2 regions of the Kribbella sp. NPDC004875 genome follow, and region 1 is predicted to be linked to the other one. Evidence: riboswitches for the same ligand, from Rfam matches in the RefSeq annotation. Region 1 holds a riboswitch; the other holds the start of a gene.
What was found. Region 1 has a riboswitch for glycine ahead of gcvP (aminomethyl-transferring glycine dehydrogenase). Riboswitches for the same ligand answer to the same signal wherever they lie in the genome.
Positions count from the first base shown of each region.

Region 2: linked by a shared signal. The riboswitch ahead of ACFYRH_RS08345 (L-serine ammonia-lyase) and the one ahead of gcvP (aminomethyl-transferring glycine dehydrogenase) in region 1 are both predicted to bind glycine.

Region 1 covers NZ_JBIALI010000002.1:712,431-716,495, forward strand. Annotated here, with positions in the region: gene ACFYRH_RS14455 (bifunctional nuclease family protein) at 1-366, shown strand, start outside; gene ACFYRH_RS14460 (MerR family transcriptional regulator) at 541-1,203, shown strand; gene ACFYRH_RS14465 (hypothetical protein) at 1,234-1,419, shown strand; glycine riboswitch at 1,436-1,523, shown strand; gene gcvP (aminomethyl-transferring glycine dehydrogenase) at 1,608-4,065, shown strand, end outside.
Region 2 covers NZ_JBIALI010000001.1:1,711,218-1,715,282, reverse strand. Annotated here, with positions in the region: gene ACFYRH_RS08355 (helix-turn-helix transcriptional regulator) at 1-135, opposite strand, end outside; gene ACFYRH_RS08350 (SDR family NAD(P)-dependent oxidoreductase) at 239-934, shown strand; gene ACFYRH_RS08345 (L-serine ammonia-lyase) at 959-2,332, opposite strand; glycine riboswitch at 2,412-2,504, opposite strand; gene ACFYRH_RS08340 (DUF3817 domain-containing protein) at 2,502-2,867, opposite strand; gene ACFYRH_RS08335 (alpha/beta hydrolase) at 2,965-4,065, shown strand, end outside.

The DNA.
Region 1 (4,065 bases):
GCGTTCGCTCAGCAGGGCATGGAGCCACCGCGGCCGTTGACCCACGACCTGTTCGCCGAGACCATCCGGGTGCTCGGTCACACCCTCAGCCAGGTCCGGATCGTGAACCTGACCGACGGCGTGTTCGAGGCGATCCTGGTCTTCGACGACAAGACCGAGATCTCCGCGCGGCCGTCGGACTCGATCGCGCTCGCGCTGCGCACCGGGACGCCGGTGTTCTGCACCGAGGAGATCCTCGCCGAGGCCGGGATCCCGGTGCCGGAGAGCGAGACCACCGGCGCCGACGAGGTCGAAGAGGAAGAGGAGGTCGAGCGGTTCCGGGAGTTCCTCGACCAGGTCACCCCGGAGGATTTCGACAAGAGTTGATCCGGGTCCGAAGTCAACTGCGACCCGCCGATGTGCCTCGGGTGATACAAGAGCGACTAGGTAACGATTCGTGCGGCAGTCGCGACACGCTCCCGGCTCGACGCGGTTGTCGTTGACCCGGTTCAGGCCGCGGCTTACCGTGAAGGAGTCGTGGGGTGTTGTCACTCCACGGAGATGGTTCGTTCCGATCGGTACCAGGGAGGCTCAGGCGTGACACGCACCGGCGACACGGATCTGACGTCGACGTCCGACGCGCATGCCGAGGCCGTGGCCGAAGCCACTGCCACCGCCGGCGTTCAGGGTCTGCTGTTCGACGACGACCTGCGGCCGATGCCGGAGGATGTCGGGTTCCGCGGTCCGACCGCGTGTGCCGCGGCCGGGATCACCTACCGGCAGCTCGACTACTGGGCCCGTACCGGTCTGGTCTCGCCGTCCGTGCGCCCCGCGACCGGCTCCGGCACCCAACGGCTGTACGGCTTCCGTGACGTGCTGTTGCTGAAGGTGATCAAGCGGCTGCTCGACGCCGGGATCTCGCTGCAGCAGATCCGGACCGCGATCGCCCACCTCAGCAAGCGCGGCTTCGACGACCTGACTCAGATCACGCTGATGAGCGACGGCGCGTCGGTGTACATGTGCACCTCGCCCGACGAGGTGATCGACCTGCTGGCCGGCGGTCAGGGCGTGTTCGGTATCGCCCTCGGCGGTGTCTGGCGCGAGGTCGAGGGTTCGCTGTCCGAGCTGCCCACCGAACGTGCCGACGGTCACGACGAGTCGGACGAGGACGGCCACGCGGGCGACGAGCTCGCCGCCCGCCGCCGCGCCCGGATGACGGGCTGACCCAGCCTTCGGCCCTTTTCCGCCCCTCCTGTGCGCCCACTCACCGCCAACTCGCTGCGCGGTGTGTGGGCGACCTTGCTGTTACCGCTGAACGCGGACGACTCGATCGACTTCACCCGCCTGGAGTCCCAGGCCCAGGTGCTCGGAGCGCAGGTAGCGGCGGCGCGGCCGGACGCCCGCCGGCTGCTGCCCGAACTGTTCGAAGATTCCTGGTAGCCTCAGGTTCAGCCGTACACAACACTCGGGAGAGACCCGTGTTCGGGCGCCGAAGGGGCAATTCCTCCCCGGAACCTCTCAGGCCCATGGACCGAGTGTCACAGGCGACTCTGGAGCGTACTGCCCGCACGGCAGGGTGTGACAGAGGGGGAGGCGACCGGACGCACTGTCAGCAACGGAGCCTCTAGATGAACAACTCACCCCACCTTTCGGCAACCTTCGCCGACCGGCACATCGGTCCGCGCCCGGACGAGATCGCCCGGATGGTCCAGCTGCTCGGGTACGACGACGTGGACGCGCTCGTGGACGCCGCGGTCCCGGCCTCGATCCGGTCCGCCGAAGCGATGCGGCTGCCCGAACCGGCCTCCGAGGTCGACGCGCTCACCGAGCTCCGCCAGCTCGCGGCCCGCAACACGGTCGCCACCTCGATGATCGGCCAGGGGTACTACGGCACGTTCACGCCGTCGGTGATCGTCCGCCGCCTGGTCGAGAACCCGGCCTGGTACACCGCGTACACGCCGTACCAGCCGGAGATCTCCCAGGGCCGGCTCGAGGCGCTGCTGAACTTCCAGACCGTGGTCTCCGACCTGACCGGCCTGCCGACCGCGAACGCGTCGCTGCTCGACGAGGGCACCGCGGCCGCCGAGGCGATGACGCTGGCGCACCGGTCGAACAAGAAGAGCAAGTCCGACCGCTTCCTCGTCGACGCGGACTGCTTCGCACAGACCATCGCGGTGGTGCGGACGCGCGCCGAGGCGCTCGGGATCGAGGTCGTGGTCGCCGACACCACCGGCGGTCTGCCGGACGGTGACTTCTTCGGCTTCCTGGTGCAGTATCCGGGGTCCAACGGAGCCGTCCGCGACCTGAAGCCGCTGATCGAGGCGGCGCACGGGCGCGACACGTTGGTTGCCGTGGCCTCCGACCTGCTCGCGCTGACGTTGCTCGAGGCACCGGGTGAGGCCGGCGCCGACATCGTCATCGGTTCCTCGCAGCGCTTCGGCGTACCGCTGTTCTACGGTGGTCCGCACGCCGGCTTCATGTCGGTGCGGTCCGGTCTCGAGCGGTCGTTGCCCGGTCGCCTGGTCGGCGTCTCGGTCGACTCCGACGGCGCCCCGGCGTACCGGCTGGCGCTGCAGACCCGCGAGCAGCACATCCGCCGCGAGAAGGCGACCTCCAACATCTGTACGGCGCAGGTCCTGCTCGCCGTGGTCGCGTCGATGTACGCCGTCTATCACGGTCCGGACGGACTGCGGGCGATCGCCGAGCGCGTGCACTCGTACGCCGGCAAGCTCGCCGCCTCGCTGCGCGCCAGTGGCATCGAGGTCGTGCACGACGACTTCTTCGACACCGTGCTCGCGCGGGTCCCGGGGCAGGCCGCCGACGTTGTCGACGCGGCCCGCCAGAACGGGATCTGGCTGCGGCTCGTGGACGCGGACCACGTCGGCATCTCCTGCGACGAGAAGACCGACGTCGCCACGCTGACCCGGGTCTGCCAGTCCTTCGGCGGCCAGTACGACGACACGCTCGGCGCGCCGGCGATCGCGGTCGCCCGGACGTCGGAGTACCTGACCCATCCGGTGTTCAACACGCACCAGTCGGAGACTTCGATGCTGCGCTACCTGCGCAAGCTGTCCGACATGGACTACGCGCTGGACCGCGGAATGATCCCGCTCGGCTCCTGCACGATGAAGCTGAACGCGACCACCGAGATGGAGCCGGTCACCTGGCCGGAGTTCGCGGACCTGCACCCGTTCGCGCCGATCGAGGACGCGGCCGGCTACGCCAAGCTGATCAACCAGCTGGAGCGCTGGCTGGCCGAGGTGACCGGCTACGCGAAGGTCTCGATCCAGCCGAACGCCGGCTCGCAGGGTGAGCTCGCCGGGCTGCTCGCGATCCGCGGCTACCACCACGCGCAGGGCTCGCAGGACCGCACCGTCTGCCTGATCCCGGCGTCCGCGCACGGCACGAACGCCGCGTCCGCGGTGATGGCCGGCATGAAGGTGGTCGTTGTCAAGGGCAACGACGACGGCACGATCAACCTGGACGACCTGCGCGCGAAGGCCGCCGAGCACGCCGACCGGCTGGCCGCGATCATGATCACCTACCCGTCCACGCACGGTGTGTACGAGGAGAGCGTCCGCGAGGTCTGCTCGATCGTCCACGAGCACGGCGGCCAGGTGTACGTCGACGGCGCGAACCTGAACGCCCTGCTCGGGCTGGCGAAGCCGGGTGAGTTCGGCGGCGACGTCAGCCACCTGAACCTGCACAAGACGTTCTGCATCCCGCACGGCGGTGGCGGTCCGGGTGTTGGTCCCGTGGCGGTCGCGGCGCACCTGGCGCCGTACCTGCCGAACCACCCGCTGCTCGACCAGGCCGGTCCCGAGTCCGGTGTCGGGCCGATCAGCGCGGCGCCGTTCGGGTCGGCCGGGGTGCTCGCGATCTCCTGGGCGTACATCCGGATGATGGGTGCCGAGGGGCTGACCGCCGCGACGAAGGCCGCCGTACTGACGGCGAACTACGTGGCGAAACGGCTCGAGGGTGCGTTCCCCGTGCTGTACACAGGCGAGAACGGGCTGGTCGCGCACGAGTGCATCCTGGACCTGCGGCCGATGACGAAGGAGACCGGGATCTCGGTCGACGACGTCG
Region 2 (4,065 bases), on a different contig from region 1:
CGACAGCCCGGCCAGTTGCGCCAGCTCCTCGCGCCGGAGACCCGGAGCGCGCCGCTTCCCGCCAACGGGCAGTCCGACCTGCTCCGGCGTCACCCGATCGCGCCAGGCGTGCAGCGTTCTCCCGAGCTCACCCATGCCGTCCAGTATTCCGCGCCCGCACGGCGTCAGCCTGGTACTGCCGTTCCCTAGGACATTGTGGGTACTACCTGGTGGGGGCCGGCGGCGAGAGGGTGAAGGCATGACAACGACACTCATCACCGGGGCGAACCGAGGCCTCGGCTACGAAACGGCTCGGCAGCTGGTCGAGGCCGGGCACACCGTGTACATCGGCGCCCGGGACCCGCAGCGCGGCAAGCAGGCGGCGAGCGACCTGGGTGCGGAGTACCTGCCGCTCGACGTGACCAGCGACGAATCGGTCGCCGCGGCCGCAGCGCAGCTCGACGCCCTCGACGTACTGATCAACAACGCCGGCATCCCGGGGCCGCGCAAGGAGGCGCGGGACCTGACCGCCGAGGACATCCACCAGGTGTTCGACCTGAACGTGTACGGACCGGTGCGGATGCTGCGCGCGTTCCTGCCGTTGCTGGAGCGCAGTGCGAACCCGGTCGTCGTGAACGTGTCGAGCGGACTCGGCTCGATCGCCACCGCCGTCGACCCGGCGGCGCACACCGGCGCCGTACCGGTGTGGGTCCCGGCTCCGGCGTACGGCGCGTCGAAGGCGGCGCTGAACATGCTGACGGTCCAGTACGCGAAGCAGCTGCCGAATCTGCGGATCAACACCGTCGACCCCGGGTACACCGCGACCGACTTCAACGGGCGCAGCGGTTACCAGACCGTCGAGGAGGGCGCCGAGATCATCGTGCGGCTGGCGACGATCGACCAGGACGGCCCGACCGCGGAGTACCTGAGCATCCACGGCACGGTGCCCTGGTAACCAGAAGAGTGACCAGAAGGGTGACTAGCACTCGATGACGTTGACGGCGAGCCCGCCGCGCGAGGTCTCCTTGTACTTGATCTTCATGTCGGCGCCGGTCTCGCGCATCGTCTTGATCACCTTGTCCAGCGTGACCACGTGGACGCCGTCGCCGTGCATCGCCATCCGGGCCGCGTTGATCGCCTTCACCGACGCCATCGCGTTCCGCTCGATACACGGGATCTGGACCAGGCCGCCGACCGGGTCGCAGGTCAGGCCGAGGTTGTGCTCCATCGCGATCTCGGCGGCGTTCTCGACCTGCTGCGGCGTCCCGCCGAGCACCTCGCAGAGGCCGGCCGCCGCCATCGAGCAGGCCGACCCGACCTCGCCCTGACAGCCGACCTCGGCGCCGGAGATCGACGCGTTCTCCTTGTACAGCACGCCGATCGCCCCGGCGGCCAGCAGGAACCGGACCGCGCCGTCGTCGGTCGCGCCCGGCACGAACCGCCGGTAGTAGTGCAGTACGGCGGGAATGATGCCGGCGGCACCGTTCGTCGGGGCGGTGACGATCCGGCCGCCGGACGCGTTCTGCTCGTTGACGGCGAGCGCAAACAGGTTCACCCAGTCCATCACCTTCAGCGGATCGACCGACCACGGGTCGCCGCTCAGCCGGCGGTGCAGGGCGTGCGCCCGGCGCGGCACCTTCAGCCCGCCGGGCAGGATGCCCTCGGTCTCGCAGCCCTCCCGGACGCAGTCCTGCATGACCTGCCAGATGTGCAACAGGCCGTCGCGGATCTCGTCCTCGGTGCGCCAGGCGAGCTCGTTCGCGAGCATCACCTCGCTGATCGTCAGCTGCGACTCGCGGCACCGGTCGAGCAGCTCCGCGCCGGTCGTGAACGGGTACTTCAGCGGGGTGGTGTCCGGCACGATCCGGTCCCCGGCCGCGGCGGTCTCGTCGACCACGAAGCCACCACCGACCGAGTAGTAGGTGCGCTCCCGCAGTACGGCGCCGGTGGTGTCCCGGGCGACGAAGATCATCCCGTTCGGGTGGTACGGGAGGGCCTTGCGGCGGTGCATCACCAGGTCGGTGTTCTCGTCGAACGCGATCTCGTGGGTGCCGGCGAGCAGGATCCGGCCGCGCTCGCGGATGGTCTCGACGCGGGCGTCGACGGAGTGCGTGACGACGGTCTCCGGGTCGGCGCCCTCGAGCCCGAGCAGGACGGCCTTGTCGCTGCCGTGCCCGTGCCCGGTCGCGCCGAGCGAGCCGAACAGCTGCGCCTCGACGGTCGCCGTCGCGGTCAGCAGACCGTCGTCGACGAGGCCGAGCGCGAACGTGCGGGCCGCTCGCATCGGTCCCACGGTGTGGGAACTCGACGGGCCGATCCCGATACTGAACAGGTCGAAGACGCTGATCGCCATCGTGTGGAGGTCCCTTCCGGTCGTCGTTGACCGAGTGGTGTCCTCCCCGCTCTGTCAGGCTGATGCCCTCCAGAGGTGCCTCGCCCGTACGGTGAAGGTGCCTGAGAGATTCTTGGGGAGAGTTGCTCCTACGGCGCCCGGATCAGGTCCGGGTCTCTCCCGCACGGGTTCATGCGGCTGTTGAGTTAGCTTCCGCTGTGGACGGTACGGCGGTCCCACGCCCGGCGTCAATCCGGCCCGTTCGCCGCTCACGACCTTGAACCCAGATCTCGAAGAACCAGGTGAACAGCGGCGGAACACTGGCTGCCAGGGCGGCCAGTGTGACCGGCCAGGACCAGCGCAACGGGCCGCGGACCGCGAGCACGGTGATCACGTAGGCGACGAAGATGCCGCCGTGGATCGGGCCGAAGATCTGCACGCCGATCTCGTTGTCCGACAGCACGTACTTGAACAGCATCCCGATCAGCAGGCCGGTCCACGAGACTGCCTCGGCGATCGCCACGGCCCGGAACCACTGCGCATGTTTGGTACTCATCAACGACCGACCCTAACAAGCCCCCCAAGCCACGTCCGGGGTCATCGGGGGCCGCTCCCCGATGCCGCCAGCAAGCGATTGCCGAAGGATCGTCGGCATGATGCTCACCCGACGCGCCGTCACCGGCGCGGTACTTCTCGGCGTCGCGACCGCGGGCCTGGCAACACTGCCGGCCGCCGCCACGACGACCAGCACGATCCAGTGGACCGACTGCAAACCCGAAGGCAAGGACGATCCCGCCGAGGTGCTGGGCTCGCAGTGCGCGACGCTCCGCCTGCCCGTCGACTGGCGCGACCCCGGCGGACCGACGTTCGACCTGGCGATCGCCCGCCGGACGGCGAAGACACCGAGCGAGCGCGTCGGCGTCCTGGTGTTCGGGCCGGGCGGCCCCGGCGACTCCGGCGTCGACCGGATCAAGACCGGGATCAGCCGGTTCAGCACCGACCTGCAGGACCGCTTCGACATCGTCAGCCTCGACCCGCGCGGAGTGGCCCGCAGCAACCCGGTGAAGTGCTCGACCGACCTGCTCGCGAAGCAGCCGTCGCCGATCATGAAGAGCGCGGCCGACTTCCGTACGACGCTCGCCTACAACCGGCAGCTCGCCTCGGACTGCCGCCGGAACACCGGCCCGCTCTACGACCACATCGACACCTGGCAGACGGTCCGCGACGTCGACGCCATCCGCCGGGCCCTCGGCGAGTCGACGATCTCGTTCCACGGCAGCTCGTACGGCACGCTGCTCGGAGCGCAGTACGCCGAGACGTACCCGAGCCACGTGCGCGCGATGGTGCTGGAGAGCGTCATCGACCACTCCACGGCCACGACCCGGGCGTTCATCGACGACCAGGCCACCGCGGCACAGGACTCGTTCGACGAGTTCGTGAAGTGGTGCGACGCGGCGACGGCCTGCGCAGTGCACGGTCGCGACATCCACGCGCTCTGGGCCGGCCAGCTCGCGAAGTCGGCCGATCCGTTCAAGCTCAGCTACTCGGTGTTCAGGTTGCTGTACGAGCCGCAGTGGTCCGCGCTCGCCGACATGCTGGCCTCGGCGACACCCGAGAAGAAGGCCGCCGCGACCGGGCTCACGTCGTACCCGCTCGCGGTGTTCTGCCAGGACTGGAACCTGCCGGTGCGCGACTACCGCGAGTACGCCGCTCATCTGCAGCGGACCGCGCGGAACAACCAGGACATGCGCTAC